DNA from 3 places in the Mesorhizobium sp. M0514 genome. Region 3 is predicted to be linked to each of the others. Evidence: predicted binding sites of a transcription regulator. Region 3 holds the regulator's gene; each other region holds the start of a gene.
What was found. The regulator LexA, encoded in region 3, represses DNA repair genes until DNA is damaged. The targets are predictions, from matches to a motif close to TGTTCNNNNTGTGTTCNG.

Region 1 (10,759 bases), on a different contig from region 3:
ATCGCTGCAGGCGCGCGCCGGTTGAGGATGCGGTAGAGATAGTGCCGTCCGGTGGCCGAGAAACGGGCGTCGAACTCATTGGGGACAACCGTGGCCTGCAGGATGGCGATGCGCGCGCCGGCCGCCTGCAGGTGCGCGTTGACGGCGTCGCGCACCTTGTCGTTTGGCCATGCCTTGGCGAGGTCGACATGCGCCACCTGGGCGGTCGCATGCACGCCGGCGTCGGTGCGGCCGGCGGCGCGTATCCGCACCGCCTCACCGCAAAATTTCTCGATCGCCTGCTCTATCGCCTGCTGCACCGAAGGCTGATCCGCCTGGTGTTGCCAGCCGGCGAAGAGGCTGCCGTCATATTCGATATCGAGACGAAAACGCGGCATACACCCTTCGTTCAGGCGGCGAGTGCGGTAAAGGCCTGGGCGTAGACCAGTTTGCCTTTTTCGGGTGCGTCACCCCAGGCCAGCGCCTGCAGCGCTTCGCCCTGATATTCGCTCTCGAACTCTTCGGCCCGCGCATGATTGTAGCCGAAGCGGCCGTAATAGGCCGGATCGCCCAACACAACGGCGAGCGTCTCGCCGGCATCCCTGAGGCGGATATGCGCCTCGCGGATCAGCGCACCGCCAATGCCCGAGCCGTGGAACGAAGGTTCCACCGCCAACGGCGCCAGCGCCACGGCTGCGAACTGCTTGCCGCCGTTCTGGACGAACAGCCTGGAAAACAGGATGTGGCCGACCACCTGGCCGTCTTCTTCCGCCACCAGTTCGACAACGGCGTCGCCGCCGGTGACCAGAGCGTCGACCAGCCCGGCCTCCGCCTGCTGGCCGAATGCGTGTTCCTCGACCAGGCGTATGGCCTCGCGGTCCCGCGGCGTCGCGCCGCGTATCGACATCATGCTCATGAGAACTTCATTCCTTTTTCGATCTTGGCCCCGCGCAGAAACTCCTTCGCGGCAGCAGGCTTTCCGCCCGCCCGTTGAACTTCGACCAGCCTGACCGCGCCCGACCCGCAGGCGACCGTCAGCCGGTCATCGAGAATTCCTCCCGACTCGCCCATGCTTTCAGAAAGCGTACCTTCAGAAAGCGTGGAGCGAAGCAGTTTCAGCCGTTCCGTGCGGCCGCCGATGTCGGCCTCGCACCAGGCGCCGGGGAATGGCGACAGCCCGCGAATGTGATTGTGGACCTCCGCAGCCGGGCGCGTCCAGTCCACACGTGTCTCCGACTTATCGATTTTCCTGGCGTAGGTCACCCCGTCAGCCGCCTGCAAAGTCGATGCCAGGGTATTTGTCTCGAATCGGGACAGCGCTTCCACCATCAGCGTGGCAGCAATATTCATCAAGCGGTCGTGCAGATCGCCGGCCGTCATATCGGGCTCTATGGCGCATTTTTCAACCAGTGCCACCGGACCGGTGTCCAGGCCCTCTTCCATGCGCATCACCATCATGCCGGTCTCGACGTCGCCGGCCATAATGGCGCGCTGGATGGGAGCTGCACCACGCCAACGCGGCAAAAGCGAGGCGTGGCCGTTGAGGCAGCCGAGGCGCGGAGCCTCCAGAATAGCCTTCGGCAACAGCAAACCATACGCGACGACGACCGCGACATCGGCACGCAACGCCTGGAAAGCAGCTTGCTCGGCCTCGCCCTTCAGCGACAGCGGCGTGCGCACTTCGATGCCCAGCCGCTCAGCCTCGCGCTGCACCGGCGACGGTGTCAGTTCCAGCCCGCGGCGGCCCGCGGCGCGCGGCGGCTGGGTGTAGACGGCTGCTATCTCGTGCCCGGCCTCGGCAATCGCGCGCAGCACCGGCACCGAAAACTCCGGCGTGCCCATGAAGATGACGCGAAGCGGCATCTTCCCTATCCCACCAGCTTGCCCGGCGCCTTGTCCTTGGCGAGCTTCTTGAACTTCTTGACCACCATGTCGCGCTTCAGCTTCGAGATGTGGTCGATGAACAGCACACCGTTGAGATGGTCGATCTCGTGCTGCAGGCAGGTCGCCATCAGGCCTTCGGCCTCGATCTCCTGCAGCTTGCCGTCGCGGTCGAGATATTTCACGCGCACCGAGGCGGGACGCTCGACCTCGGCGTAATAGTCCGGGATCGACAGGCAGCCTTCCTCGTAGACCGAGCGGGCGTCGGCGCTTTCGAGGATTTCGGGATTGATGAACACATGCGGCGCCGTTGGCTCGTCTTCCTTGGCGAGGTCGATGACCAGCATGCGCAGCGGCTCGCCGATCTGGATTGCGGCCAAGCCGATGCCCGGCGCATCATACATCGTCGCCAGCATGTCGTCGGCCAGTTTGCGCAAAGGCGCGTCGACGCGTTCGACTGGTTTGGAAACCTGGCGCAGGATGGGATCGGGAAGGATGATGAGCGGCTTGATCGACATGGCGCCTCACCTAAAACGTCGCAGGAGAAGCGTCAACCGGTGCGAATCGGTCTCGTTCACGTTTTGATCTGTGCCAGGTCTGCGAATCGGCTATGCTGGCGGGATGAACGACCTGAGCACCATCCTTTCCGAACCCGTTGCCCGGCTTGGCGCCACGACGATCACGCTCGGCCATGCACTGACCCTCGGCGCGCTGGTGTTTCTCGGCCTGTTCCTGGCGCTTGTCGTGGCGCTGTGGCGATCGGCCAAGGCGCGCACCATCGCCGCGGCGGAAGCCGCCGACCACGCCCGCGACGCCGAGGCGCGGATGGCCGGCATTTTGCAAAGCCAGGCCGAGATGCAGGGCCGCATGGGCGCCATCGCCGACGTGTTCGGCGCAAGGCAGGCCGAACTCAACCAGTCGATCGGCCAGCGCCTCGACGCCATGACCGGCAGGCTCGGTCAAACCATGACCGAACAGACCAAATCGACGCATGAGAGCCTCGCCAAACTGCAGGAACGGCTGGCGGTCATCGACACCGCGCAAGGCAACATCCAGTCGCTGGCCGGCCAGGTCGTGCAATTGCAGGCGATCCTGTCCAACAAGCAGACGCGCGGCGCCTTCGGCCAGTCGCGCATGGAGGCGATCGTCGCCGACGGCCTTCCGATGGGCGCCTACGAGTTCCAGGCAACGCTGTCAAACGGCAGCCGTCCCGACTGCCTGGTCAGGATGCCGAACGGTGCGCCGCAGCTTGCCATCGACGCCAAGTTTCCGCTGGAAGCCTGGAACGCCATCCGCGCCGCCGATGGCGCCGAACAACAGAAGATCGCGGCCCAGGCTTTCCGCCGCGACATCGAAATTCACGTCCGCGATATCTCGGAAAAATACCTGATCCAGGGCGAGACGCAGGACACCGCCTTCATGTTCGTGCCGTCGGAATCGGTGTTCGCCGAAATCCACGAGAATTTCGACGCCGTGGTCCAGAAGGCGCACCGGGCGCGTGTCATCATCGTCTCACCGTCGCTTTTGATGCTGTCGATCCAGGTCATCCAGGCCATCCTCAAAGACGCCCGCATGCGCGAACAGGCGCATCTGATCCAGGGCGAGGTGATCCGGCTGATGGAAGACGTCGCGCGCGTCGACGAACGCGTGCGCCGGTTGCAGACGCATTTTGGCCAGTCGGCCAAGGATATCGACGAGATACTGGTGTCGACGTCGAAGGTGACCAAGCGCGGCCAAAAGATCGAAGCGCTGGAGTTTGGCGAAAGCGAAGCCGAAGTGCGCGGTGGCGGACCCGCCAAGGCCGAAGCCGGGGTGCGGGTGGCGGATTCCAAGACGGGGCAGCTCAGGCTACGTGTCGTCGAAGGCGACGATTAAAGCGCGTCGCGCTGAACGGATTCATACGACGCGCTTTAAAAGTCTTTGTTTTGATGCATGTCGTTGTCCCAGAACCGCGGCACACTTCTGGGCGCCATGCATTAGACCGTAGCCACGATCACGTGCGCCTGGATCTTGGCCGCAACCTCGCCGCTGCCGTGTCTGGCTGCAATCACGGACGCGGCGTGATCGGTTGCGGCTTCCAGTTTTCCTCTGGCCTCGATTTCGTTGCGAAGCGGAGTTCCCTGGCAATAGGCAACCGCCGGAAGGCGCGGCGAGGAGGCACGGCTTTGTTCGGCCCTCGTGTCGATCACCACACGGGAGAAACCTGCGGCTTCCAACTCGCCGCGGATCAATGCAATGTCATTGTAGCCGTGCGGCGTGCGGGCGAGAAAGCGGGGCGGATCGTTCGGAAAAATCTCCGCAAGAGCATTCGTCACATCATTGGCGAATACATTGTCTTCGATGCGATCCCACACGTTGAACAGGAAATGGCCGCCGGTCTTCAGGACCCGCTTTGCTTCGCGATAGCCGGCGGCTCGGTCGGGAAAGAACATCGCGCCGAACTGACAGCAAACGAGATCGAAAGCCGCATCTTCGAACGGCAGCGCCAGAGCATCCGCCTGACGCCAATGTATACGACTGTCGGGAGCTTGTCGCGAGGCCGCGTAGTCGAGCATAGGCTGGTTGAGGTCGGTCACGACATAGCTTACGCCGGGAGACAGTTTTGGAGCCAATGCGCGGGTGACAACGCCGGTGCCGGCGGCGACTTCCAGGACGGCGCCGGGCGACAAGGACGCTGCCCGTCGTGCCAAATCCGCGGCGAACGGCTCGAAGATCAGCGGCACCATGTAGCGGTCGTAGTTTTCCGGAATCGAGCCGGCAAACACTTTGTCCGTTTCCGACATTGCTATCCCCCGCCATCCGTTTGATGGCTAGCCTAGCACATTGTTGGCTGGTTTGGGCCGCGTTTAACCGGGAGGCAGGTGCTACTGCGCCTCTACGATGCTTACGCCCTCGAAATCCGGAAGCCAGTGCAGGGCCGATCGGTGCCATTTCTGTTGGGTCGGAACGAGATCCTCGCGTTGCCGCGCGGTCCCCGCCCTGATCCCATAGACCTTCGGCCCGTCGCCAACCGACGTTGCGTAAAGATGCGAACCGCAGTCGCCGCAGAACGCCTGGGCACGCTTGGCGCCGCTCGATCCCGTCTTGATATAAACCTTCGGTGTGCCCTTTGTGATCCTATAATGATCCTCAGGCGCGGGAACAGTGACACGAAAGGCGGTACCGGTCAGTTGCTGGCAGTCGGTGCAATGACAGATAGAGGTCTTTTCCGGGTCGACGTCTGCTTCATAAGTTATGGCGCCGCAATGGCACCCACCATCGATTTTCATGGTTGATTCTCCGAAATCCGTCGGGTGATCTTAGCGGGACCAGGCGATGGGGCCAACGGTGGACTGCTGGTCCAGAACTAGTCCGACGCCGCCTCGACCTGCTTGCGCCGGTGCTCCCAGGTTCCGGTCGTCTGCGGCTTGACGAACAGTCTGGTGATCTCCGGCATTTCTTTTTTTAAGAGCGCCTCGATGCGCTCGACACAGGCTTCGATCTCAGGCGCCGTCAGATGGTCCTCGAATTCGATGCTCAGCCCAGCGACGATCTGTTGCGGGCCGAGATGGACGGTGAGAACGCCGTTGGCCCGCTGCACTGCCGGATCCTGCTGGGCGATGGCCAGCACCTTGGCCTGCACTTCCGGCGAGGCCGGCTCACCGATGAGCAATCCCTTGCTTTCGCGCGCCAGAAAGATGGCGGTGGCGCCGAGGATCATCGCGATGCCGATCGAGGCGACGCCGTCGAGTTCGGGCATGTCGAGGAGTTCGGCCGCCAATATGCCGGCGAAGGCGACGAACAGACCGAGCAGGGCGGCGCTGTCCTCGAACAGGATCGTGTAGACGCTCGGATCCTTGCTCGATTGCACGGCCTGCAGCCAGCCTTGCTTGCCCTTCTGCTGGCGGAACTCCTTCAGCGCCACGTACCAGGAGCTGCCCTCGAACAGCATCGAAAGGCCAAGCACGATGTAGTTGATTTTGGGATTGGCGACCGGCTCAGGCGCCATGATGTGGACGACGCCTTCATAGAAGGACACGCCAGCGCCGAGCGCAAAGACGAGCAGGGCGACAATGAAGCTCCAGAAATACAGCTCGCGGCCATGGCCGAGCGGATGCGTGCGGTCCGGCGGACGGGCGGCGCGGTGCATGCCGTAGAGCAGCAGCCCGCCATTGCCGGTATCCACCAGCGAGTGCACGCCTTCCGACAGCATCGCCGAGCTGCCGGTGAAGAAGGCGGCGACGAATTTGGTCACAGCAATAGCTAAATTACCGGCGAGCGCCGCGTAGATGACCGTCTTCGACCCGCCATGCGCTGCCATGCTGTCCCTCCAAGGCGCCCAATGTAACGGCCTGCCGCCGAGCTCCACAGGGATCACAACGCACGAATCGCCTGGTCGTTCAGGTTGAAGGCCAGCTTGGGGAAAGACGCCCCTATTCGATGATCTCGTCCGTCCACACCTTGAAACCAGCCAGCGTGCCCGGTCCGAAGATGTGGGTCAGCGGCACGTCGGCGGCGTCGCGACCCGACGCGATCAGGATGCGGCCGATGCGTGGCGAATTGTTGCGCGGGTCAAAGACATGCCAGCGGCCACCGAGATAGACCTCCATCCAGGCTGCGAAATCCATGCTCGCCCAAGGTTTGGGCAGGCCGATGTCGCTGATGTAGCCGGTGCAGTAGCGGGTCGGGATGTTTAGCGCACGGCAAAAGGTGACGGCGAGGTGGGCAAAGTCACGGCAGACGCCGCTTTGCTCGCGATAGGCTTCCGCCGCGGTGCGGGTCGGCCGCGCATTGCCGTAGCTGAAGACGATATGGTTGTGGACGAAGTCACAGACCGCCTGGACGCGGGCAATACCGAGCGGCGTATGCCCGAACAGCCGCCAGGCTTCGCTGGCCAGCAGATCGCTCTCGCAAAAGCGGCTGGGCAACAGGAACAGCAATGTGTCCGACGGCAGATCGCGCACCTCGTGCTGCCAGGCCATCAGGTCGCCCATCTCGAACGTGCCGGGGTCGCGGATTACCGAATCGGTGCCGAAGGTGAAGCGACCGGGCGGGGCGACGAAACGGTTGCACCAATTGCCGAAACTGTCGCGGTAGCTCTGGATCGGCACCGGCGGGTTGGAGGTCAGGAAATCCGGGCGCTCGAGATCGGAGGCCCTGGAGTAGTGGACGTTGAGCATCGCGATCAGCGGCGTTTCCTGCGGAAAATCGAAACTCATCTCGCTGCCGATGCGGATTCGCATTGTCGTCCTGACCGCACTTCCTGATCATCGCCGAGCGAAGGCATGGCCGATGCTGCAGTGCGAAGGCAACCATGGCACGGACCGGAATGGTTTACGAGCAAATTAGAAACCGGTTGAAAGCGGCCCGCCGGCGCCGGCGACGAACGCCCGCCCCCTTGCAGTCCGGCGTTTCTCTTGTTTCACTTGGCCTCCCAGCAACTGGAGGAACGAATCATGGCTAAAGGTGCGATGAAGGCGGGCAAGGAAGCTCGCAAGCCGAAAAAAGACGCCAAGAAGCCCGCCGCGGCTCCGGCGCTGAAGGCGCCGCCCGTCAAGGCGATGAGGCTCAAGGAAAAGTAAGCCCGCCTCGGAAGATCTTGGACGGTTGAAATCCGGACAAACCGTTTCGGCGCAGATTTTGACACCGGCGGCATGAACGATGCGGCCGGTGTTTTTGTTGATCGCACCGGCGCAGCCGCTTGTGTCGAAGCGGCGAGGACGACCTCGCGCCTTCCCATAAATCGGCCGGGACGGCCCGCCATGCTCATGGAATGGAGTGCATCCCGATGTCGTGGATTTTTCTGTTTTTCGCCGGCCTGTTCGAAATCGGCTGGGCGATCGGCCTCAAATACACCGACGGCTTCTCGAAGCCGCTGCCGACGGTGCTCACTGTCGCCTCGATGATCATCAGCCTCGGGTTGCTCGGCCTGGCGCTCAAGACGCTGCCTGTCGGGACGGCCTATGCGGTGTGGACCGGCATCGGCACGGTCGGCACGGCGCTTCTTGGCATCTGGCTGCTGGGCGAGCCTGCGACGGCCATCCGGCTCGCCTGCATTGCGCTCATCGTCTGCGGCATTATGGGGCTGAAGCTCGCCGCCTGAGCAAAGCAACCAAGGAAATCGACGCACAAACACATTCAGGGCCGCTGGAAGGCGACCCTGATGTCCGATCGTTTCGATCGAAGCGTTAGCGGGCGGAGAAGCCCGGAGGCGTCCTGCCGGTACGCTGCTTGCGCGCCGCATAGCGTGCGTCGCGCTTGGCCTTGCGTTCGGCTTCGTCGGCCAGCAAACGGGCGATGCGCTCGTTTTCTTCGGCTTCCTTGATCTTCGCTTCAGCCTGCGCTGCCTCTTCGGCCGCAATACGCGCCGCTTCGGCTGCTGCCTCGCGCTCGGCCTTCTCGACCGCCTCGCGTGCCAGCTTTTCCTGCTTCAGCCTGGCCTTTTCGGCCTCGCGTATTTCGCGAGCCTCAAGAATCGCCTTGCGTTCGGCCTGTTTGGCCAGAACCGCAGGATCATCAGCCGCCGGCTTCGACTTGAAGCGCTCCAGAAGCGCCTTCTTTGCCTCGTTCGCGGCATTGCGCCGCTCGAAAATGTCTTTTTCCCTGTAGATAGCCAAGTCCACTTCCCTGAAGTCAATTCGCGACGCTTACATACGCGCGAAAACCGAGAGTTCAAGCGCCAAAACGGTATGCCAGCCATGAAAGTTTAGGCTGTTGCAGCCGGGAGACGCGTTTTCCCTGAAACAAAGCCGGCCGAAACCGACATGCACTGTTCACTATCCGCCCCTCTGGCGGCCGGGGCGGCTCGCCGCTACCTCTAGCGGCAAATCAGAACATTTGGATGACATGCCATGGAACTCGGTCTCTACACTTTCGCCGACGTCAGCCCGGAGCCCGGCCCCGGCGCGATCGGCCCGCATCAGCGGCTGCGCAATCTGATCGAGGAGGTCGAGCTGGCTGACCAGGTTGGCCTCGACGTCTTTGGTCTGGGCGAACATCACCGCCCCGACTATGCCGCGTCCGCGCCGGTGGTGGCGCTGGCCGCTGCCGCCGAACGCACCAAGCGCATCAAGCTGACCAGCGCGGTCACCGTGCTGTCCTCCGACGATCCGGTTCGCGTCTTCCAGCAGTTCGCAACGCTCGACCTTTTGTCGGGCGGCCGGGCCGAGATCATGGCCGGGCGCGGCTCGTTCATCGAATCCTTCCCGCTGTTCGGCTACAATCTCGAGGATTATGACGAGCTGTTCGCCGAAAAGCTCGATTTGCTGCTGGCCATACGCGACAGCGTCAAAGTTACCTGGTCCGGCAATCTGCGCGCGCCGATCAACGACCGCGGCGTCTATCCGCGGCCGCTGCAGGACAAATTGCCGATCTGGATCGCAATAGGTGGAACGCCGCAATCTGCGGCGCGCGCGGGCGTGCTCGGCCTGCCGCTGGCGCTGGCCATCATCGGCGGTGAGCCGGCGCGGTTTGCACCGCTGTTCGACATTTATCGCGATGCCGCCAGGCGGGCCGGTACCGACCCCTCGGGCCTTGCCACCAGCATCAATGTGCACGGCTTCATCGCCGGGACCACTGAACAGGCGGCCGACGATTTCTACGGCCCGCAGGCCGAAGTGATGAACCGCATCGGCCGCGAGCGCGGCTGGGGCCCGACCTCGCGGGCGCATTTCGATCAGTCGCGTGGTCCGAACGGCGCGCTGTTTGTCGGTAATCCGGAGCAGGTGGCGGAAAAGATCGTCGCCCAGCACAAGATCTTCAACAATGACCGCTTTCTGCTGCAGATGGCGATCGGCGCCATGCCGCACGCCAAGATCATGAAGGCGATCGAACTCTACGGCACCAAGGTGGCGCCGATCGTGCGCAAGGAGACCGCCAAGCCCGGCGTCGCCGTCGCAGCGCCAGCCGCCTGAGCGACGGGCGGCCCGGATTGAGGGCCTTGCCGGCTAACGGAACCTTGGGCTTGCAGAGGCGTTTCCGTCAGGGGAATGCACCAATTGCGGTGCGCCGCTGAGGGAAAATCATGAAAGCCGAACCCGCCGCTTTGGGTGCTGGCCTTGCCGAGACCGAAGAGGCGAGAGTTGTGGCGCGTGCCGACACGCATCTGATGCGTTCGCTGCTCATCGGGATCTTCCTGTTCATGGCCATCTACGCGCTGTATTTTGCGCGTGCTTTCTTCATGCCGGTCATTCTCGCCTTCCTGCTGACGCTGACGCTGACACCGATCGTGCGCTTCCTGCGCAAGCGCGGCATTCCGGAAGTGATTTCGGCGACAATGTTGGTCGTGCTGTCGATCTGCCTCTTCGGCGTTGCCGGGTATCTGCTCAGCGGCCCGGTCATCGATCTTCTCAACAACACCTCGTCGATCGGCCAACAACTCACCGAGCGGCTGGCGCAATTGCGGCGTCCGCTCGAGAGGATCATGCAGATCTCGCATCAGATCGAACAGATGACGGAGACCTCGCAGGAGCCGGGCATCCAGAAGGTGGCGATGGCACAGTCCGGCGTCCTGTCGGCCGCCGCCAGCAACGTCCTGTCGGCGGGGACAAGCCTGACCATCATCTTTGTGCTGTCGCTGTTCCTGCTGGCGTCGGGCACGATGTTCTATGAGAAGATCATCCAGTCCTTCGCCAGCCTCAGCGAGAAGAAGCGGGCCTTGCGCGTCGTCTATGACGTCGAGCGCGAAATCTCGCATTATCTGCTCACCGTCACCGTCATCAATGCCGGTCTCGGCGCGGTTATCGGCCTTGGCCTGTGGGCGCTCGGCATGCCCAACCCGCTGGTCTGGGGAACGATGGCGGCGCTGCTCAACTTCCTGCCCTATGTCGGCGCGCTGATTACCATCGTGCTGGTCAGCGTCATTGCGATGATCAGCTTCGACTCGATTACCTACGCCCTCTTGGCGCCGGGCTTCGTGCTT
Region 2 (10,759 bases), on a different contig from region 3:
TGGTCCAGAGAAGCATCGAAAGATGCTCTTATCGGGTAAGACTGCCGAGCAAGCGGCTCATCAAATCAAACTATGTCCCGGAAGCGCTGAGGCCTCAGTTTCGGAGGAAGGAGACCGATAAGTCTGGTCTGCAATTTTCGCTGTGGTGTTGCCCAGTCTTTCAGCAGAAAACCCGCATCGGAGTTCTTTTCCAGCAATGCAAAAGCCGCAGACAGTCCGATCAGGTCGACCAAGGTCCTGCGCATTGAGTGGCGGGAGATTAAATGCGCCATTCCCGGCGCCACTTCGCACCAACGATTGGCCAGTGCCCGCCGTATCGCTATTTCAGTATCAGGCGACATCCTGCCGAGGCCAACTCCGGTACCCAGGATGCGCCCGTCCGCCCAGCCATTGCCGCCGTGAAGCCGATAACTGCCAAGAGCCCGCCCAATCCTCACGGTTCCGCCGATCATATGGGCGGCACGAGCCATATAACCATCGGCACATATCCTTATCTCGTGCGGATCGGATGGACGCATGATTTCAAGCGGAGCTCGACGAAACATCATCCCCGATGTGGTTGACCAAAACCAACCCACGGTACCCCGATCAATAAATAATAATGTTGGGTCAGCTTCGGTGTCGACATGCAGGTAGCCGCTCATTTTCGGCATCGATCGCGGGTCGTTCAGGTGGAATACGGGATGACCGCCCGCAAGCAGGTTGCCGGCCATATCTATCACCACCTCATCGGAGCTCGACATTGCCGCGATACGGGTGTGGCTGAGATGCGCTCTCACATGGCATTCTATGAAGTCAGGATGCCAAGCATCGTCACCGTCAAGGAACGAGATCAGGGGCCCGGCTGTCGCGTCAAGCCCGGTCATCATTGCTGTCAACTGCCCGCCATTTTGCAGTCGGGGCAGAAAGCGGAAACGACTGTCGCCAAGCTGGGACAGACACTCTTCAATCCTTCGGCGGGAACCGTCGGTCGAAAAATCATCGACCACCACGCATTCGAACGCAGTGTATGTCTGCGCCGCTACGGATCGGATCGCAGTGTCGATGAATGCCTCTTGATTGAAACAGCCCACGCAAACGGATACGGTTGGTAGCGCGATGTGAGAACCAGCCCCGCTTGGGACGATGTTTTCTTTCAAGAGGCGCTTCTCCGTACACCAGATTTGATCGCCTGAGATATTCCGTAGATCAACTGGCGATGTTTCTTTGCCAAGTTTCTCTCGTCGAAGCGAGTTTTGCCCCGCACTCAAGATCGCAATTGCCGCATGTTGACCCTACAGCACGGGTATCGCCCTCCTACCAAATTCGAGATTGTCAGAGCCATGCTGCGTCATGGCCACAAACTCAGAAAAGGGCACCCTTCCGCGAAGTCGCAACCTGCTCTTCAGGCCAGTTTGCTGTCTGACGATCCGTTAATATCCTATTCGGGAATGTCCGGTACGCCGCTCGGATTAGCAAGTCATATGCCTTTCCTTCCACGCGGCCACCGCGCCTGGTTTCTCATCTCGCCAACCTGGTCCATCGAAAACAGTGCTAGCGTCAAAACCATCCGGACCTATGCCGTTCTGCATAGACTCAAGAACCCCCGTCACTCGCTAATCTTCCTATCCAACACTCAGGCCGAGGCTGATCTGTTGAATCAGTCCGGCGAGGCCGCCGTCCTGCACAACAAGACGTCAACAACCTCCGAACACATATTCAGGCCCCTCAATGACGTCCCTGTAGAATTTGATGCAATCTACAATGCGCAACTGGCTCCGTGGAAGCGCCATGACTTGTCGCTTGGCATCCAGCGTTGCGCATTTGTCTTCTATCGAGATTCAAGCGGGTCCTCCACGACGGAGTCGGAAAGAGCGCGAATAAATCGGCATAGGGAGCTCGCGCCGCATCACGTCTTTATCAACGAGTTTGACGGCACCGGCAAGCCGGTCCGATTGGCACCGGCTCAGGTGAACACGCATCTAAATCGTGCAGCCGTGGGAATCTGTCTCTCTCACCTGGAAGGACCAATGTTCGCCAGCACGGAATATCTTCTCGCGGGCCTTCCAGTGGTCACGACGCCGAACCATGGCGGCCGAGACCTTTATCTGGATGACGACTATTCGCTCACAGTTCCACCCGATCCTCGATCCATCGCGGAGGCTGTCTTAGCGCTGAAGGAGCGACGAATTCCCCGGGATTACATTCGTTCGCAAACTTTGAAACGAATCGAACGAGACCGCGGGCGGTTCATAGACCTTGTAAACGAGATTTTTCTGGAGAGCGGCTCTTCGCGCCGGATCGCCCTGCCTTGGCCTTTCAGATATCCTGTCATGGAGTGGCTTCCACCGCAGGTCGCGATCGATCGATCGCTTTCAGGTTCGGTCGATGCCTTCATCACCGCTTAGAAGCAACAGCCTCAGATTGCCGAAGGGCCTAGTCGCCTTGTTAACGCGGTCGAGGAGGCGGAGCAGCCGTTCCATTGCTTAACCATCTTCCGTTTTTGCAACCGGCACAGCGCGCTGCAACCACGATCGCATGTTCCTGTAATGTTCTTGCCTTGGCCTGAAATCTATGGTTGTCTTGTCCCTGACGTCGCTCGCGGTCTGAACCACAAGGCCGAGGCGAGCCGATATCCGGGGGCAGAGCAAGATGGTGGCGCGGGTTCGCACGGTTGCTTTCCAGGGCATCGAGGCCGTGTCGGTCGATGTCCAGGTGATGATCGCGCCGGGCAAGGTCGGCATGCAGATCGTTGGGCTGGCCGACAAGGCGGTGGCCGAAAGCCGCGAGCGCGTGCAGGCGGCACTGCATGCGTCGGGCCTGTCGATGCCGTCGAAGAAGGTGACGGTCAACCTGGCGCCTGCCGATCTGCCCAAGGAAGGCAGCCATTACGATCTGCCGATCGCGCTCGGCCTGATGGCCGCGCTCGGCGCTATTCCCGGCGACATGCTGGCCAGCTATGTCGTGCTCGGAGAATTGTCGCTCGACGGTACCATTGCCGCGGTGGCCGGTGCGCTGCCAGCCGCGATCGGCGCCAATGCCGAGGGAAAGGGCCTGATCTGCCCGTTCGGCTGCGGGCCAGAAGCGGCCTGGGCGGGCAAGGATTTCGACATATTGGCGCCGCGCAGCCTGATTGCCATCGCCAATCATTTTCGCGGCACGCAGGTGCTGTCGCGGCCCGAGCCCGGCATCCATGTCTCGGCGCGCGACCTGCCCGACCTCTGCGACATCAAGGGCCAGGAAAGCGCCAAGCGGGCGCTGGAAGTGGCGGCGGCCGGCGGCCACAATCTGTTGATGGTCGGGCCTCCCGGCTCGGGAAAATCGATGCTGGCGCAGAGGCTGCCCTCAATTCTGCCGCCACTGGCGCCCAAGGAACTTCTTGAAGTCTCGATGATCGCCTCGGTGGCCGGCGAACTCGGCGAAGGCAAATTGACCGACCGACGGCCGTTCCGCGCCCCGCACCATTCGGCCTCGATGGCGGCGATGGTCGGCGGCGGCATAAGGGCACGGCCGGGCGAAGTATCGCTTGCCCATAACGGCGTGCTGTTCCTCGACGAGTTTCCCGAATTCACGCCGCAGACCTTGGATGCGCTGCGCCAGCCGCTGGAGACCGGCGACTGCATGATCGCGCGCGCCAACCACCGCGTCACCTATCCAGCGCGCATCCAGCTGGTAGCGGCGATGAACCCGTGCCGTTGCGGCATGGCCGGCGAGCCCGGCTATCGCTGCCTGCGCGGCGAACGCTGCCGCACCGACTACCAGGCGCGCATCTCAGGCCCGCTGCTCGACCGCATCGACCTCAGGATCGAGGTACCGGCTGTCTCGGCCGCCGACCTGATCCGGCCCGACCGGGCGGAGAAGAGCGCGGCGGTCGCCCAGCGCGTGGCGCGCGCCCGCACCATCCAGCGCGAGCGGTTCGAGCGGCTGGGCGTCACCAGCGCCACCACCAACGCCCATTGCTCGCCTTCTGTCATCGAGGACATCGCCGCGCCGGACGCAGCCGGCCTGTCGCTGCTGAAAGACGCCAGCGAGAAACTCGGCTTTTCTGCGCGCGCCTATCACCGCGTGCTTAAAGTGGCGCGCACACTGGCCGACCTCGACGCCAGCGAGGCCGTCGGCCGCATCCACCTGGCCGAGGCGATTTCCTACCGCATGATGTCGGAGCGGGTAGCGCAGGCGGCGTGACGAAGCCTAGCCTGCTTTGTCGGGATGGCTAGCTGTCCGCCCGGACCGATATCAAGAACCGATGATGTCTGGCTTTGCTAAAAGTCAGAACTTGTAGGCGAAGGCTGCGCGAACGACGCTGAAATTCGTCTTCACGTTGTAAGGATCGACGGGATCGAACCCGAAATCCTTCTTGCCGAGGTCGACGTATAGATATTCCGCGCGAACGGTCCAATTGTTGTTGAAAGCATATTCCGCACCGCCGCCGACCGCATATCCGGTCTGAAGCTTGGTTTCGGTTTCGTTGAAGACATGTTCGTCGATCTTGACATTGCCTACGGCAAGGCCAGCGGTGACATAGGGCAGAAACTGATCGAATGCGTAGCCGACGCGACCCCGGATCGTCCCGTAGGCATCCAGACTTGCACGCGCAAAAAGACCGCCGTCGTCGAATTCCTGCTTGAAGCCCAGATAATTTATGTCGCCTTCGATACCGAAAACCCACGGGCCGGATTGATAGTTGGCACCGACCAGGACACCGCCGGTGAAGTCGCTGATGTCGGCCGATCCAGTGATGCCTATGAAGTTGCCGTCGATATTGCCAAAGGCGCCACCCGCATTCGCGCCGATGTAAAAGCCGGTCCATGAATAGGTGGAGGCTACCGGTTCAACGAAATCCGCTGCATTGGCCCCGGTCACAGTCATGCCCGCAACCAGCAAAATTCCTGCAAAAAGCCGCATGGATGTCCCCGACCCGACCATCAATTGATCAATGTCTTAGCAATACACCCAAATCCTTGCGAAACCTGTGTCAAAACAGTCACGCTGCAGGCTAAATTAGTGATTGCAGGCAATGGAGGCAGCGTCTTCCCACGAGTGCGGTCGCGAAGCTGCGCAGCCTCAGCCGACGCCTTTCCGCCGCAGGATCAGGCCCGCTCTTTCGCCTTCAGCTCCAGCCGCCGTGCGTGCAGCACCGGTTCCGTATAGCCATTCGGCTGTTCGCGGCCTCTAAACACCAGGTCGCAGGCGGCGTGGAAGGCGATGGAATTGTCGAAATCGGTGGCCATCGGGCGGTAGAGCGGGTCGCCGACATTTTGGAGGTCGACGATCGCTGCCATGCGCCGCAGCGAATCCATCACCTGAATTTCGGAGCAAACCTTGTGGTGCAGCCAGTTGGCGATGTGCTGGGAGGAGATGCGCAGCGTGGCGCGGTCTTCCATCAGGCCGACATCGTTGATGTCGGGCACTTTCGAGCAGCCGACGCCCTGGTCGATCCAGCGCACGACATAGCCCAGAATGCCTTGCGCATTGTTGTCGAGCTCGCGCTGGATCTCGTCGGGGGTCCAGTTCGGCCGCACCGCCACCGGCACCGACAATATATCATCGAGCTTCGCCTTCGGCCGGCTCTTGAGCGCCGCCTGGACGGCATGGACATCGACCTTGTGATAGTGCGTGGCGTGCAACGTCGCCGCCGTCGGCGACGGCACCCAGGCGGTGTTGGCGCCGGCCTTGGGATGCGCGATCTTCTGTTCCAGCATCGCCGCCATCAGATCGGGCATCGCCCACATGCCCTTGCCGATCTGGGCATGACCGGCCAGCCCGCATTCGAGCCCGGCGTCGACATTCCACGCCTCGTAGGCGGAAATCCAGGCGGCCTGCTTCATGTCGCCCTTGCGGATCATCGGCCCGGCTTCCATCGAGGTGTGGATCTCGTCGCCGGTGCGGTCGAGGAAGCCGGTGTTGATGAACACGACGCGTTCCTTGGCGGCGCGGATCGCCTCCTTGAGGTTGACGGTGGTGCGCCGCTCCTCGTCCATGATGCCCATCTTGATGGTGTTTGCCGCCATACCGAGCAGCGCTTCGACGCGGTCGAAAATCTCGACTGCGAAGGCGACTTCCTCCGGCCCATGCATCTTCGGCTTCACCACATACATCGAGCCCGCGCGGGAATTCATCCGACGCCCGTTGGCGCCGACATCGTGCAGCGCGATCAGCGCCGTCATCGCCGCATCCAAGATGCCTTCCGGCACCTCGTTGCCATCGCGGTCGAGGATGGCCGGATTGGTCATGAGGTGACCGACGTTTCGCACCAGCATCAGCGAGCGGCCAGGCAAGCTCAGCGCGCCACCACTGGGCGCAGTCCAGGCGCGGTCCGGATTGAGCTTGCGCGTGAAGGTTTTGCCGCCCTTGCTGATTTCCTCCGCCAGATCGCCCTTCATCAGGCCGAGCCAGTTGCGGTAGACGATGACCTTGTCCTCGGCATCCACCGCCGCGACCGAATCCTCGCAGTCCTGGATGGTGGTCAGCGCCGATTCCAGGATCACGTCGGCAATGCCGGCCGGGTCGGTGCGGCCGATCTGGTTGGTGCGGTCGATGAGGATCTCGATGTGCAGGCCGTTCTGGACCAGCAGGATGGCTTCCGGGTTGGCGCCGTCGCCGCGATAGCCGGCAAATTGTTTCGGGTTGGCCAGCGTGGTGCCGCCGGCGCCGGCGCCGAGCCGCAAGGTGCCACCCGAAACCGTCAGCCCGTTCACGCCGGCCCATTTGCCCGAGGTGAGCGGCACGGACTCGTCCAGAAAACTCTTCGCCCAGGCAACCACCTTGGCGCCGCGCACGGGGTTGAAGCTTTTACCCTTCTCGGCGCCACCGGTCTCGGCAATGGCGTCGGTGCCGTAGAGCGCATCGTAGAGCGAGCCCCAGCGGGCATTGGCGGCGTTGATCGCATAACGCGCATTCATCACCGGCACCACCAGCTGCGGCCCGGCAACGGTGGCGATCTCGGGGTCGACATTGTCGGTCGACACGGAGAAGGCCAGCCCTTCGGGCACGAGATAGCCGATCTCACGCAAGAAGCTTTTGTAGGCCTCCATATCGATGGGCGCGCCATTGGCGCGGTGCCAGGCGTCGATCTGTTCCTGCATGGCGTCGCGTTTGGCCAACAGCGCTCGGTTCTTCGGCGCCAGATCATGCACTATGGCCGAAAAGCCGTTCCAGAAAACGTCCGCGGCAATACCGGTACCCGGCAGCGCCTCGCCGACAAAGTCATGCAGTTCGCGGGCAATCCGCAATCCGGCGATCTCGACGCGATCGGTCATCAGGGCTTCTCCAGATGAAAGGCTTTGCGGCCTTTGGCATGTCAGGGGTGAAGGGTCAATTCAGCTTAGGGTGAAGCCGGGGATTTTGAAGCTGCTGATCTCCCCCCTCGTGGGGGAGATTACCCTAAACCGCGATCCTCGGCCGACCCGATGCAACCGCCACCACATGCGCTTCGATAAACATCCGTTGGGCCTCAACCGTAGACACCTCGAACTCGGTCGAAACGTCGATCTCGGCATTATCCGTGCCGGCATCCTTCGCGCGCGCGGCTACGATCGCCCGCACATCAGCCTCCGCTGCCGCGATCGCCTCGGCCTCGTCGGTGAAGTCGCGCACCGTTTGCCCCGACGCGACCCGGAACAAACCTTCCTTGGGCTGGCTGACGCGGGCTTCGGCCGAGACGCGGACCTGGCCGACGACGGCGCCGAGCGCGTTGGCGACATCGGTATCCTCCGGCACCACGCACTCATTACCGACCAGCTCGGCCAAGCCGGCATAGTGCAGCGGCGCCGAGGCGCCGAGGCCAATGACCGGACGATCGAGCGCGACGCTGAGCCTTGCGATGCCGGGATGGGAATCGACGGCGCGCTGCACCAGCGCATGCGCGACGGTGGCGGCGCCATCCAGCCCATCCTCGGCAAAGGCTGTCTCCAGAATGTATTCGGCCGACCAGCGCGTGAGCGTCAGCAGCACGCGTTCGGAAATCACCTCCGGAGACGGCGCGATGTACTGGCCTCGCCCATCACGCTTGCGGGCAAACAGTTCGGCGCCGAGCCGGGCCGCAAGCGGGTCCCAGTTGGCCTGCTTGCCGAGCACATGGGCGGCGTCCGAGGGGGTGAAGCCCGAGATATGCACAAGACCGCGCGAGACCAGCCGGTTCAGCGTGGCGTTCTGGGCGTTCGAGGTGAGCAGCCTGTCGATGGCGAGCGGCACGGCACCAATCAGTTCATACAGTTTCGCCTCGGGCGCGGTCAGGCCGGCGGCGAGCCTGTCCGGCACGCCGGTGCGCAACGCAAAGCGGCTGTCCATGCGGCCGGGGTTGGGCGCCCTGAGCTGGCGCTCGAGCTCCGATGTCACTGAAGCACCATGCATCATGCCGGCCAGCGCCAGTGGCACCAGGCGGCGCGGCCCGAGCAGGATTTTCGGGTTGAGCGCGCCATCTTCCAGCGCCACTTCGGAATCTCCGCCGAGGCCGAAGGTGCGCATGGCGACCGCCTCGACCATGGTGCGGAAGCCGCCGACAGTGGCGCCTTCGGGATCGAGCCGAGGACGGCCGCCGTCGAGCACGGCGACATCGGTGGTGGTGCCGCCAATGTCGGACACCATGGCGTTGTCCAGGCCCGTCATGTGGCGGGCGCCGACCAGGCTGGCGGCCGGGCCGGAGAGGATGGTCTCGATCGGCCGCTGGCGGGCAAACGCCGCCGAAACCAGCGCGCCATCGCCGCGCACCACCATCAGGGGCGCTGCGATGTTGCGGGCTTCCAAAAATCCTTCGGTTGCCGCCACCAGCCGGTCGATCATCGAGATCAGCCTGGCGTTGAGCAAGGTGGTGAGCGCGCGACGCGGACCGCCGAGCTTGGCCGACAATTCATGGCTGGCGGTCACCGGCAGGCCGGTCTTTTCGCGGATGAGGTCGCGCGCGGCGAGTTCATGCGCCGGGTTGCGGGTGGCGAAATAGGCGCACACGGCAAAGCCCGACACCGAGGCGCCGAGTTCAGGGAGTGCTGCTTCCAGCCCCGACAGATCGAGCTTGGCCGCATTGCCGTGCACGTCATGGCCGCCCGGACAAAACACCACCGGATCGGTGCCGAGCGCCGTCTTCAGCCCGTCGCGCGCAAGGTCGGCCCCGGTAAAGCCGATCATGATGAGCGCCACACGCCCACCCTGGCCCTCGACCAGCGCATTGGTGGCGAGCGTCGTCGACATCGACACGAGTTTGATCGCGGCCGGATCGGTGGCCGATTTTCCCAGCACCGCATCGACCGCGCCGGAAATGCCGACGGCAAGATCGTGCCGCGTGGTCAGCGCCTTGGCCTTGGCCAGCACCTTGCCTTTTGGCCCGCCTTGTTCCGACCACAGCACGGCATCGGTATAGGTGCCACCGGTGTCGATACCGAGAAACAGGGGTTTTGGCTTGGCGGTCATGTCTGGCGGTCCGGGATTCTGCTCCCCCGCCCTTAGCCGATACGGCCCGGCTGATAAAGGCGGGAGAGGTGGGCCAGTTTGACCCTCGTCGCCGCTCATGCCCGCCAAACTTTGTAACGGTCACATTTTTTCATTGGTGCGTGGCCTGCCTTTGCGTGCACCATGCGCCGATCTCATCCCTTTCAGGACTTCGCCATGACCACGCTTCCCGGCATCGCCGACATCCATGCCGCCGCCGCGCGGCTCTCCGGCCTGATCGCCGAAACGACCTTGATCGAATCGCTGGAACTCAACAAACGCTTCGGCGGCCGCATCCTGTTCAAGCCGGAGACGCTGCAGCGCACCGGCTCGTTCAAGTTCCGCGGCGCCTACAACAAACTGTCTTCGCTGAGCGAAGAAGAGCGCAGCCGCGGCGTCGTCGCCTTCTCCTCAGGCAACCATGCTCAGGGCGTCGCCGCGGCGGCTGCCATGTTCGGCGTCAAGGCGGTCATTGCCATGCCGGCCGACGCGCCGGCGATGAAGATCGCCAATGTCCGCAAGATGGGCGCCGAAGTGGTGCCGTTCGACCGCTTTCGCGACGACCGCATGACGGTGGTGCGACCCTACATGGACAAGGGCATGGTGCTGGTGCCTCCTTTCGACGATCCGGCCATCATCGCCGGCCAGGGCACGATCGGTCTCGAACTGATGCGCCAGGCAAAAGCGCTCGGCGTCAGCCTCGACGCGGTCGTCATTCCCTGTGGAGGCGGCGGCCTGACGAGCGGCATTTCGATCGCCGTCAAGGATGCCTCGCCGGCCACGGCAATCTGGGCGGTTGAGCCCGAGCATTTCGACGACACCCGCCGCTCGCTGATCGAGGGAAAAAGGGTTTCCAACGAGCCCGGCCACAGTTCGATCTGCGATGCCATCCTCACCGCAGAGCCCGGTGCCATCACCTTCGAGATCAACCGCAAGAACCTCGCCGGCGCCATCGCCGTCTCCGACAAGGCGGCCGCACAGGCGGTGCGCGACGCCATGGCCCATCTCAAGCTGGTGGTCGAACCCGGCGGCTGCGTGGCGCTGGCGGCGCTCTCGTCAGGCGAGATCGAACTGTCGGGCAAATGCGTCGCCGTCGTGCTGTCAGGCGGCAATGTCGATTTCACCACCTATGCCGAGATCATGGCCGCGGTCTGAGAACCGATATGGCAGACACTGAGATAAGGGCGGCTCTCGATCGCCATTGGGCTGCCTCCGATGCCAATGATCTCGAGACGGAGCATCAGATCTATCGCGAGGACGCGGTGCTCGATTATCCGCAATCAGGCGAGCGCATCAGCGGACGGCACAACATCCAGTCGTCGCGCGCCACGCAGCCCAACCGGAAGCGCTTTGCCGT
Region 3 (10,759 bases):
AAGAGCAATTGATTAAGCCGCACGATCCGGCGTCCGATGGCGCGCAGATGTCGTTCAAGGAGCGGATGTCCTACAGCGACTATCTGCAGCTGGACAAGGTGCTCGATGCGCAGGCGCCGCTGTCTTCGGCCCATGACGAGATGCTGTTCATCATCCAGCATCAGACATCGGAATTGTGGATGAAGCTCGCTTTGCACGAGATCGGCGCCGCGATCCGCTCTATCCGCGCCGACCGCCTCGAACCGAGCTTCAAGATGCTGTCTCGCGTCGCGCGCATCTTCGAGCAGCTCAACAATGCCTGGGACGTGCTGCGCACGATGACGCCAAGCGAATACACCGAGTTTCGCGACGCGCTCGGCCAATCCTCGGGCTTCCAGTCGTGGCAGTACCGCGCCATCGAGTTCATGGCCGGCAACCGCAACCTTGCCATGCTCGGGCCGCACAAGCACCGGCCCGACCTTACGGACAGGCTGGAAGCCATCCTGGCCACGCCGTCGCTCTATGACGAGGCGCTTCTGCTTTTGGCGCGCAATGGCTTCGACATCGGCGCCGACGCCAGTCGCACGGACTGGCGCGAGACGCGCGTCGAGAACGAAGAAGTGCTGGCTGCCTGGCAAACCGTCTACCGCGACCCGCAGCGCTACTGGATGCTCTACGAACTGGCCGAGAAGCTGGTCGACTTCGAGGATTATTTCCGCCGCTGGCGCTTCAACCACGTCACAACGGTCGAGCGCATCATCGGCTTGAAGCGCGGCACGGGCGGCACCTCAGGCGCCTCCTACCTGAAGAAGATGCTGGAGGTCGTGCTGTTTCCGGAGCTCTGGACGGTCCGTACCCGGCTCTAGAGCATTTCGCCGTTTAACGTAAACGGCGAAATGCTCTAGCTCTTTGATTTGACGCAATTGCGGACGGAAAACCGCTTCACACTTTTCCTGAAATTGCTCTAGTTTCTCAGGTAACCGCGGTCTTCACCGCGAAGCGGGCGTCCTGCCAGGCGCCGGTGCGCAAAATATCCTCCAGCGCTTCGACCGCCTGCCAGACATCGCTATAACCGACATAGAGCGGCGTGAAGCCGAAACGGATGGTCGACGGCGCCCGAAAATCGCCGATCACGCCGCGCTCGATCAGCGCCCGCATCACCTGGTAGCCATGCGGGTGGAGGAACGACACCTGGCTGCCGCGCTGGCTGCCGTCGCGAGGACTTTCCAGTTCAAGCCCGTAGGCGCCGCATCTGGCTTCGACGAGCTGGATAAACAGGTCGGTCAGCGCGATGCTTTTTCTGCGCACCGCCGCCATGTCGACGTCGTTCCAGATATCGAGCGCGCCCTTGAGCGCCCGCATCGACAGCACCGGCTGCGTTCCGCATAGGAAGCGGCGGATGCCGCTGCCGACGGCAAAGCCCTGCTCGAAGGCAAACGGCCGCGCATGGCCCCACCAGCCGCTGAGCGGCTGGCTGATGTCACCATGGTGGCGCTCGGCCGCGTAGATGAAGGCCGGCGAGCCCGGGCCGCCATTGAGGTATTTGTAGGTGCAGCCGACAGCGAAATCGGCATTGGCACGGTCGAGTTCGACCGGCAAGGCGCCGGCGGTGTGGCAGAGATCCCAGATGATCAGCGCGCCGGCGTCATGTGCCTTGCGCGTCAGCGCCGCCATGTCGCGCAACTGGCCGGATTTGTAGTTGACGTGGTTGACCAGGATGACGGCAACGCTGTCGTCGATCAGCTCCTCGATTGCGGCCGCGTCGACGCCCTCCAGCCGCAGCCGCGTTCCCGGCCGGGTCGAGGCGACGCCTTCGGCCATGTAGAGGTCGGTCGGGAAACTGTCGCCCTCGGCAACGATGACCGACCGAGCCGGCCGCATGCCGAGCGCGGCGTGCAGCAGCTTGTAGACGTTGATCGAGGTTGTGTCGCAGACCACCGTCTGCCCGTCAGCCGCGCCGATCAGTCGTCCGAGCTGATCTCCCAGTTCCACCGGCATGTTGAACCAGCCAGCCGTGTTCCAGGCGCGAATGAGGTCGTGCGCCCATTCCTGCGTGGCGGCCTGCTGCAATTCGCTGAAGACGGCTGGTGACGCGGCACCCAGCGAATTGCCGTCGAGATAAATCACGCCTTGCGGCAAGACAAAGCGTTCACGCATGGAGCGCAGCGGATCGGCGGCATCCATTGCTTCGATTGTAGCGAGATCGGGTGTCGTGCTCATGATCCGGCGCCCCTCCATGGACAAACGCGCGCGGCGGAGCCTGCCGCCCAAACATGCCGGCGACCTTGAGTGGTCGCCCTTGAACTGTCAAACATTATATATAATTCACCCATTGAAAGGCTTTGATATATAATGATCCGCCGAGCGTTTATGTCTGATGGATCACGATGCTGGATGACGAGCAGACCTCGAAGACGGAAGTGGCCTATCGCCTGCTCAGGCGCGATATTCTTGCGACCCAGCTGGCGCCTGCCGCGCCGTTGAAGCTGAGCACGCTGCGCAACACCTACGGCATCGGCTGGACGCCGTTGCGCGAGGCGCTGTCGCGGCTGGAGGCGGAACGGCTTGTGACCGCCATCAGCAACCGCGGGTTTGCGGTCGCTCCCGTCTCTCGGGCGGAGCTCGAGGATTTGGCGCGTGCGCGGCTGGTGGTCGAACTGCCCCTGCTGGTGGAATCGATCGAGAAGGGCGACCGTGAGTGGGAAGACGCGGTCGTTGCCGCCCACTATCGTCTCTCACGGTGCGGGTCTGTTCTCGACGATCCATCGGATGATGCGGTCGACGCGTGGTCCGAAAAACACGATGCCTTCCATGCGGCGCTGCTCAGTGCCGCGACATCCAGCTGGCTGCTGCGCTTCAATGCGACGATTTCCGACCAATTGCATCGCCATCACCGCTTTCTGGGTCTGGCCCCGACGCTGCGCGCCGCCGCCGGCCGCACGGATGGACACCGGAAGGCCGTGGCGGCCCTGCGCGACGCCGTGGCGATCGAACACCATACCGCCCTGATGGAAGCGGCCCTCGATCGCGACGTCAAACGTGCGAAAACTCTGATGACCGCTCACATCGGCTACACGCTGCAGGTCTATGCCCAGAGTGAACCCGGCGCGGATGCTGCGCAGCCCCGTCCGAAAAGGAAGCGGCGATCGTAGCCGACGACGCAGGGCACTTTGTCTTCGTTTCACCCCGTTGCTGGCAACTGGGCGCAGGCGGCGCTCGCAGCGCCGAACGTTACGCTGAACAAAACGTCAACACATTCATTAAACTTTAAAAGGTTGCGGAACACAACTGGAACAGATAGTGTTTGTTCTGGGTTTGTTTTTTCTGATTCTGGTTTCAGAACCCTTGGGGGCCGCGATGCTAACGCGCAAACAACATGAGCTTCTGATGTTCATCCATGAACGCCTGAAGGAGAGCGGAATCCCGCCGTCCTTCGACGAGATGAAGGAAGCGCTCGACCTCGCCTCCAAGTCCGGCATCCACCGCCTGATCACGGCGCTTGAGGAGCGCGGTTTCATTCGCCGGCTGCCGAACCGGGCGCGCGCGCTGGAAGTGCTGCGGCTGCCCGACTCGATCGCACCAGGTCTCAATGCGGCGAGGAAGTTTTCGCCGAGCGTCATTCAGGGCAGTCTTGGTCAAACCGGGCAAGGGCACGGCGGCCAAGGACAAGGCGCGATGGGCCAAGGCGGTCTCGGCCGCCAGATCAAGCCGGGCTCGCCGTCGCGTTCGATGTCGGCCGGCAATGACGATGCCGTTTCCGCGATTTCAATCCCGGTTATGGGACGCATCGCCGCCGGCGTGCCGATCGACGCCATCCAGCATCAGACCCATTCGATCTCGGTGCCGCCCGACATGATCATGGGCGGCGAACACTACGCGCTCGAGGTCAAGGGCGATTCTATGATCGAGGCCGGCATTTTCGATGGCGACACGGTCATCATCCGCAATGCCAACACAGCCAGCCCCGGCGAGATCGTGGTGGCGTTGGTCGACGATGAGGAAGCGACCCTGAAACGCTTCCGCCGCAAGGGCGCCTCGATCGCCCTGGAAGCCGCCAACCCGGCCTACGAGACCCGCATTTTTGGCCCCGACAGGGTCAAGGTGCAAGGCAAGCTGGTCGGGCTGATCCGGCGCTACTGAGCCGGCTTGGGTTTGTACTTTTCACGCTGGTTGTAAGGCGGCAGGCCGCGCGCTTCGCGGGAGAAGCGGCGTTGCTCGTGCCAGGGCCGATACGGCTTGTCGACGGCGAAGCGGATGGTTGGCGCTGCCGCTGCCGATTGCGGATCGAAGAAGACAGCGGCGCTGCCGTCGCGGGCCAGCTGCTTCTTCGTCACGACCAGGACCAGCGGGTCGCGGCACGGATTGTAGGCGGTGGCGTCATCGATGACGATCAGGCTCGCGAAGGCACAGGCCGGCCGCGCCGTCTTGCGGTCTTTGGCAAGGGCTACAATGGCTCCGGAAGGGTGTCGGGCGATACAGAGATCGCCCATGCAATAGAAGGGCGACCCGGGCGGCAGATCGAGCGGATCGAGATCGAACCGCGTATCTGTTGCCTCGAAAATCTCGGGCGGGATAATGGTTTCGGCCCGCAGCGCCCGTTTCCAATTGTCCGTGGTGAATTCGTTGGAGCGTTTGCGGTTGAGGGCGAGTTCGCCGCCACCTATCGGCATGGCCACCAGATGTGCGTCCTCGGATATGAGCACGTCGGGCGTAAGCACCTGCGGCACCGTCAACAGGCCGGCCAGCGCGAAAGGCACGGCCGCCAGCCTGAGCCAGGTGGTGGCCATGGTGGCGATGACGAGGGCGACCGCCACCAACAGCACCGAGCGGATGGAGATCAGCCCGACGGCGTCGACCGGCGAGCGCTCGGAAATCCAGGCCGATATAGCGATCATCGCCATCAGACCCTTGCCCATCACATAGAGGAGCGGCCCGTCGGCGCCGAACGGCATCGCCAGTGCGCTGAGCACGGCAAAGGGCATGACGATCAACGATACAATCGGCATCACGGCTAGATTGGCGATCAGGCTGAGCGGCGACACACGCTGAAAATGCCAGATGGCGAACAGCAAGGTTGCACTGCCGGCGATGATCGAGGTCATGGCGAGGCCGCCCATGGCCAGCGCGAATTTTCGCGACAGGAAGCCGACGAAGGAGCGCTTTGCCGGTGGCGTTCTCACCTTGTCGGCGCGGTAATCGGCCCAGCCGGCATAGGCGCCGACAAGGGCGGCAGTGGCGGCAAACGACATCTGGAAGCTGGGACCGACGACTTCATGCGGCGACACCAGGATAACGGCGATGGCCGAGATCGCCAGATTGCGCATGGTGAGCGCGGCACGATCGAAGAGTACCGCGACCAGCATGACCGCCAGCATGATGAAGCTGCGCTCGGCGGCGACCACGACGCCTGAAATGACGAGATAGGCGGCGATCGAGACAAGCGCTGCCGCGGCCGCATATTTCTTGACCGGCCGGCGCGAGGAGAAATCGGGAAACAGCGCAAAGGCGCCACGCAGCAACGCCATGATGGTGCCGGCAACCAGCGCCATGTGCAGGCCGGAGATGGAGATGATGTGGTAGATGCCGGTGCGCCGCATCGCTTCGTTGACCTCGTCCGGGATGCCGGCGCGCACCCCGACAATCAACGCCGCGGCAATCTCGCCTTCGGCGCCGCCGATCTTGCCCCTGATATGGTCGGCAATGTTTTCGCGCGCGTTCTCGATTGCCGAGGAGAGCCGCGCGGCCAGCGGCGGCGGTCCCTGCGTAGCAATGGTTTTCGGATTGCCGAGAAAGAAGCCGCTGCCGCCGATACCGGTGAAATAGCTGTCGAAGGAGAAATCGTAGCTCTCCGGCCGCACCGGACCGGTCGGCGGCAACAGCCTGGCATAGCCGGTGATCAGGGAGCCGGCGGTCATATCGGCGGGAACGGTCCGCGCCGAGAGCCTGACCCGCTCCGGGGCGTAGCGCAGCTTGGGGTAAGCGGTCGAAACCACGTCGAGCCCAGCCTGATGCGCCCGCTCTCCATCTGTTCGAGACTGACGACGCGGCCGGTCAGCCGTGTCTGGATCTCGGAGCCGAGCATCTGCGTTCCGGCGCGCCAGGTCTCGACCTTGGCGGCGACGACGCCGAGCGCGCACAGCATCGCGGCCATGCAGAACAGATGCGTCCTCGGCCGCGATCGCGTGGCGACAGCGCAACATGTCGCCAGCACCACAATGGCGATTGGCTGCGCAAAGCCGGGCTCGCCGGCCAGCGAGAAATAAATGATGACGCCGGCCGCCAGGAAAACCGGCACCAGCAGGAAGGCGACGCCCCGGTCGAGCTCCGTGTTGGCGGCCACGGCAAGGCTGCGGCGGAGCGCGGGCCATGACGGACGGCGAAGCCGTCTGCGCAGACGGGCGATAGATCCGGGCGCTGTGACTTGCGCCGGCAACGCGTGACCGGGCAGCGCAGGCGCGACGCCGGGATGCGGCTCAGGCAGCGGCTCGGCATAGGGACTATCGGCAAACAGCGAGCGTTCGCTGACGCTTGCCTCGGCGCCTTCGCCTTCCTTCGTGCCCCGGCCACGTCCAGCCATCGGGTCTGCCCCTTGCGCCCCAGACCCCTATGCTACATGAACGCGCAAAGCGCGAAAGTCCGCGTGATCACGTCCACCGCGCCGGAATCGACCATCACCTGGCAAGGACGCTCAATCCTCAATCATATCCTGGCCCTCCGCTCTCAGGCGAGCAAGCCCATCGTGCATTGCCTTCAATTGTTCCGGTGTATGACCCTGCCATTCACCGAGTTCACCCAGGATGAGCAACGGATCACGGGAGCGGTAGGATTTCGTCGGATTACCGGGAAATTTTTTGTCGGTCAGGTTAGGGTCATCCATAAAAAACTCCGTCGGCTTTACGATGTAAATCCTTTGACGACCGTCACCCGTTGCAAGCTCTGCTCCCCAGATGACGGCTTCCAGTGTCTGGGTGAAATAGATCCATGACAGTGGTTTACCTCTGAAATTGGAAGGGTGGCCGACGCTCAGCAGATCCCCGGGTTTCAAATCCGCCCGGGTACCATGGTAGAACGGATCACCCTCCGTATGGTCGGCGTTTTCGGTCATCGGTAGTCCTTCTTTCAATCATGCCTCCTTCGTGGCGAGACCGGCCTGCACACAGTTGCGGTGTTCACGATAATGATTGCAGAAAGGTCAATATGCGTGACCAAGCCAACGCTGTCACGGCGGCGTTGTAGTCGGGCAGTGCCGCATCCGTGAAGAAATGTCCGCTCGTCAGAGGGGGCTACCACCGTCGCAGCGATGTTCCAGGCACTGTGACGGACGCTGCAGCCGAATGAAACCCAGACATTGACGCTGCTGCCAAATGAGGTTGCGCGGAGGTGCGAACAGATTTTGTGCTACAAGGCTCCGGCCTGTTGACGCAACCGATAATTGCCGACGTGCCCCGGCCTCGTCCAGCCATCGGGTCTGCCCCTTGCGCCCCAGACCTCCTATGCTACATGAACGCGCAAAGCGCGAAAGTCCGCGCGATCACGCCCCGCTTTCCAAGCTTCCCGAGAGTTCCATGTCCGACACGGTCGTCACCCGTTTTGCCCCCTCGCCCACCGGCTATCTGCATATCGGCGGCGCGCGCACGGCGCTGTTCAACTGGCTGTACGCCAAGCACACCGGCGGCACGATGGTGCTGCGCATCGAGGACACCGACCGCGAACGCTTCAACGAGGCGGCGACACAGGCCATTCTGGATGGGCTGACCTGGCTCGGCCTTTCCTGGGACGGTGAGGCCATATCGCAGTTCGAGCGCGCGCCGCGCCACCGTGAGGTGGCCGAGGAGCTGGTGCGCCTGGGCAAGGCCTATTACAGCTACGAGACGCCTGCCGAGCTCGAGGCGATGCGCGAGGCCGCACGCGCCAAGGGCCTGCCGCCTCGCTACAACGGCCAGTGGCGCGATCGTGCCCCCTCGGAGGCGCCTCCCGGCGTCAAGGGCGCCATCCGCATCAAGGCGCCGACCGAGGGCGAAACCGTGGTGCACGACCGTGTGCAGGGCGAGGTGCGCTTCCCCAACAAGGACCTCGACGATTTCATCATACTGCGCTCGGACGGCAATCCGACCTACATGCATGCCGTCGTCGTCGACGACCATGACATGGGCGTCACCCACATCATCCGTGGCGACGACCATCTGACCAACGCCGCGCGCCAGACGGTGATCTACAACGCGATGGGCTGGGACGTCCCGTCGATGTCGCATATCCCGCTGATCCACGGCGCCGACGGCGCCAAGCTGTCGAAGCGGCACGGCGCACTCGGCGTCGAGGCTTATCGCGCCATGGGCTATCTGCCCGAGGCGCTGCTCAATTATCTGGCACGGCTCGGCTGGAGCCATGGCGACGACGAGATCATGTCGATCAAGGACATGATTTCGTGGTTCGACATCGGCGATGTCAACAAGGGTGCGGCGCGCTTCGACTTCGCCAAGCTCGAGTCGATCAACGGCGCGCATATGCGCAAGATGGCCGATACCGAGCTGTTCGACATTTTCGTCGCCACTCTGCCATACCTCGAAGGCGGACCGGCTATCGCCGCCCGTCTCGACGATGCCAGGAAGGCGCAGCTGCTGGCCGCCTTGCCGGGCCTGAAAGAGCGCGCCAAGACGCTGGTGGAACTGGCCGATGGCGCGGCCTTCCTGTTCGTCGAGCGGCCGCTGCCGATCGACGAGAAGGCGGCAGCACTGCTCAATGCCGACGCGCGCGCGATCCTGCGCGGCGCACATGCCGCTTTGCAGACTGTTTCGGGCGATTGGTCGGCTGCCGCGGCTGAAGCCGCGGTGCGCGAGTTCGCGACGGCAGGCGGCCACAAGCTCGGCGCCGTGGCCCAACCGCTCCGGGCGGCCCTTACCGGCCGCAGCACCTCGCCCGGCGTGTTCGACGTGCTCGCCGTGCTTGGCCGCGAGGAAAGCCTGGCGCGGATTGCGGATCAAATCGATTAGGAGCGAACTGGCCCAAGAAGATTGGCATTGAAAGGCGGGTTTCGCAGTGCAACATTAGGCCTTGGCCCAATCTGGCACGCACCTCCCAAAATGCGGTGGCGAGTTCGCGCATTCCGGTGATTTCGACGTGTCGTTTGCAGGAATTGCCTTGCCGGCATGAGGAACATGAAGGAGTTTGAGAATGAGCGAAGCTGCGACAAGACTGGAAACCGGCAGCAAGACGACGCACCCGTCGACTGCCACGCTCGAACTGGCCGGCAAGACGCATGAATTCAAGGTGCGAAGCGGCTCGGTCGGGCCCGACGTCATCGACATCGGTGCGCTCTACAACACCACCGGCGCCTTCACCTACGATCCCGGCTTCACCTCGACGGCGAGCTGCGAGTCGGCGATAACCTTCATCGACGGCGATGCCGGCATCCTGCTTCACCGCGGCTACCCCATCGACCAGCTGGCCGAGCATGGCGACTTCCTCGAAGTCTGCTACCTCCTGCTCTACGGCGAACTGCCGACCAAGGCGCAGAAGGACGATTTCGACTACCGGGTAACGCGCCACACCATGGTGCACGAGCAGATGTCGCGCTTCTTCACCGGCTTTCGCCGCGACGCGCATCCGATGGCTGTGATGTGCGGTGTGGTCGGCGCGCTGTCGGCCTTCTATCACGACTCCACCGACATTTCGGACCCATACCAGCGCATGGTCGCCTCGATGCGGCTGATCGCCAAGATGCCGACGATTGCGGCCATGGCCTACAAATACCATATCGGCCAGCCCTTCATTTACCCGAAGAACGAGCTGAACTTCGCCGCCAACTTCCTGCACATGTGCTTTGCGGTGCCGTGCGAGGAATACAAGATCAATCCGGTGCTGGCGCGCGCCATGGAGCGCATCTTCATCCTGCATGCCGACCACGAACAGAACGCCTCGACCTCGACGGTGCGGCTTGCCGGCTCGTCGGGCGCCAATCCGTTCGCCTGTATCGCCGCCGGCATCGCCTGCCTGTGGGGCCCGGCGCATGGCGGCGCCAACGAAGCGGCGCTCAACATGCTGGGCGAGATCGGCCACGTCGACCACATCCCGGAATTCATCGCCCGCGCCAAGGACAAGAACGATCCGTTCCGGCTGATGGGCTTCGGCCATCGCGTCTATAAGAACTACGATCCTCGCGCGAAAATCATGCAGAAGACGGCGCATGAGGTGCTGGGCGAACTCGGCATCAAGGACGATCCGCTGCTTGACATCGCCATGGAGCTGGAAAAGATCGCGCTGACCGATTCCTACTTCATCGAGAAGAAGCTCTATCCGAACGTCGATTTCTATTCCGGCATCACGCTGAAGGCGCTGGGCTTCCCCACCACCATGTTCACCGTACTGTTCGCGGTCGCCCGCACCGTCGGCTGGATCGCGCAGTGGAAGGAAATGATCGAGGATCCCCACCAGAAGATCGGCCGTCCGCGCCAGCTCTACACCGGCGCGCCGGAACGCGACTACGTGCCGATTGCGAAAAGGTGAAAGAGAGTGAATGGTGAATGGTAAGTAGTGAATAGCAGGTAGTAAGTAGCAGCTTGATTATAGGCGAGAGCGCGTTAATCCTATTCACTATTCACTATTCACTATTCACTATTCACTATTCACTAAGGCCTATTCGCTCTCCCGATGTGGCGAAGAACGACATCGGCGGCGATGTCGCCGGAGGGCCTGTCGGTGGCCATGCGTCTGGCAACCTCGCCAAAGCCGTCCTTTTGCCAGGCGCGGTAGGCGGTGTCTGAAAACAGTGCCTCGAGCTGCC

Region 1: the regulator LexA is predicted to act here: its motif matches at 2,432-2,449, upstream of NKI61_RS03130 (DNA recombination protein RmuC).
Region 2: the regulator LexA is predicted to act here: its motif matches at 2,519-2,536, upstream of NKI61_RS03295 (YifB family Mg chelatase-like AAA ATPase).

The regions. Positions count from the first base shown of each region.
Region 1 is NZ_JAMYQZ010000004.1:93,464-104,222, forward strand. It holds gene truA (tRNA pseudouridine(38-40) synthase TruA) at 1-377, opposite strand, end outside; gene NKI61_RS03115 (GNAT family N-acetyltransferase) at 389-895, opposite strand; gene fmt (methionyl-tRNA formyltransferase) at 892-1,842, opposite strand; gene def (peptide deformylase) at 1,848-2,378, opposite strand; gene NKI61_RS03130 (DNA recombination protein RmuC) at 2,482-3,735, shown strand; gene NKI61_RS03135 (class I SAM-dependent methyltransferase) at 3,837-4,643, opposite strand; gene NKI61_RS03140 (GFA family protein) at 4,725-5,129, opposite strand; gene NKI61_RS03145 (cation diffusion facilitator family transporter) at 5,207-6,160, opposite strand; gene NKI61_RS03150 (transglutaminase-like domain-containing protein) at 6,273-7,082, opposite strand; gene NKI61_RS03155 (hypothetical protein) at 7,296-7,421, shown strand; gene sugE (quaternary ammonium compound efflux SMR transporter SugE) at 7,628-7,942, shown strand; gene NKI61_RS03165 (DUF6481 family protein) at 8,028-8,456, opposite strand; gene NKI61_RS03170 (LLM class flavin-dependent oxidoreductase) at 8,691-9,752, shown strand; gene NKI61_RS03175 (AI-2E family transporter) at 9,863-10,759, shown strand, end outside.
Region 2 is NZ_JAMYQZ010000004.1:125,392-136,150, forward strand. It holds gene NKI61_RS03285 (glycosyltransferase family 2 protein) at 66-1,139, opposite strand; gene NKI61_RS03290 (glycosyltransferase) at 1,323-2,387, shown strand; gene NKI61_RS03295 (YifB family Mg chelatase-like AAA ATPase) at 2,632-4,164, shown strand; gene NKI61_RS03300 (outer membrane protein) at 4,249-4,884, opposite strand; gene NKI61_RS03305 (malate synthase G) at 5,070-7,238, opposite strand; gene NKI61_RS03310 (hydantoinase/oxoprolinase N-terminal domain-containing protein) at 7,363-9,384, opposite strand; gene NKI61_RS03315 (threonine ammonia-lyase) at 9,580-10,557, shown strand; gene NKI61_RS03320 (nuclear transport factor 2 family protein) at 10,566-10,759, shown strand, end outside.
Region 3 is NZ_JAMYQZ010000047.1:26,171-36,929, forward strand. It holds gene NKI61_RS19550 (AMP-binding protein) at 1-12, shown strand, start outside; gene kynA (tryptophan 2,3-dioxygenase) at 9-845, shown strand; gene kynU (kynureninase) at 952-2,199, opposite strand; gene NKI61_RS19565 (GntR family transcriptional regulator) at 2,367-3,131, shown strand; gene lexA (transcriptional repressor LexA) at 3,337-4,119, shown strand; partial or broken gene NKI61_RS19575 (ComEC/Rec2 family competence protein) at 4,113-6,556, opposite strand; gene arr (NAD(+)--rifampin ADP-ribosyltransferase) at 6,668-7,084, opposite strand; gene gltX (glutamate--tRNA ligase) at 7,545-8,969, shown strand; gene gltA (citrate synthase) at 9,151-10,482, shown strand; gene lpxB (lipid-A-disaccharide synthase) at 10,605-10,759, opposite strand, start outside.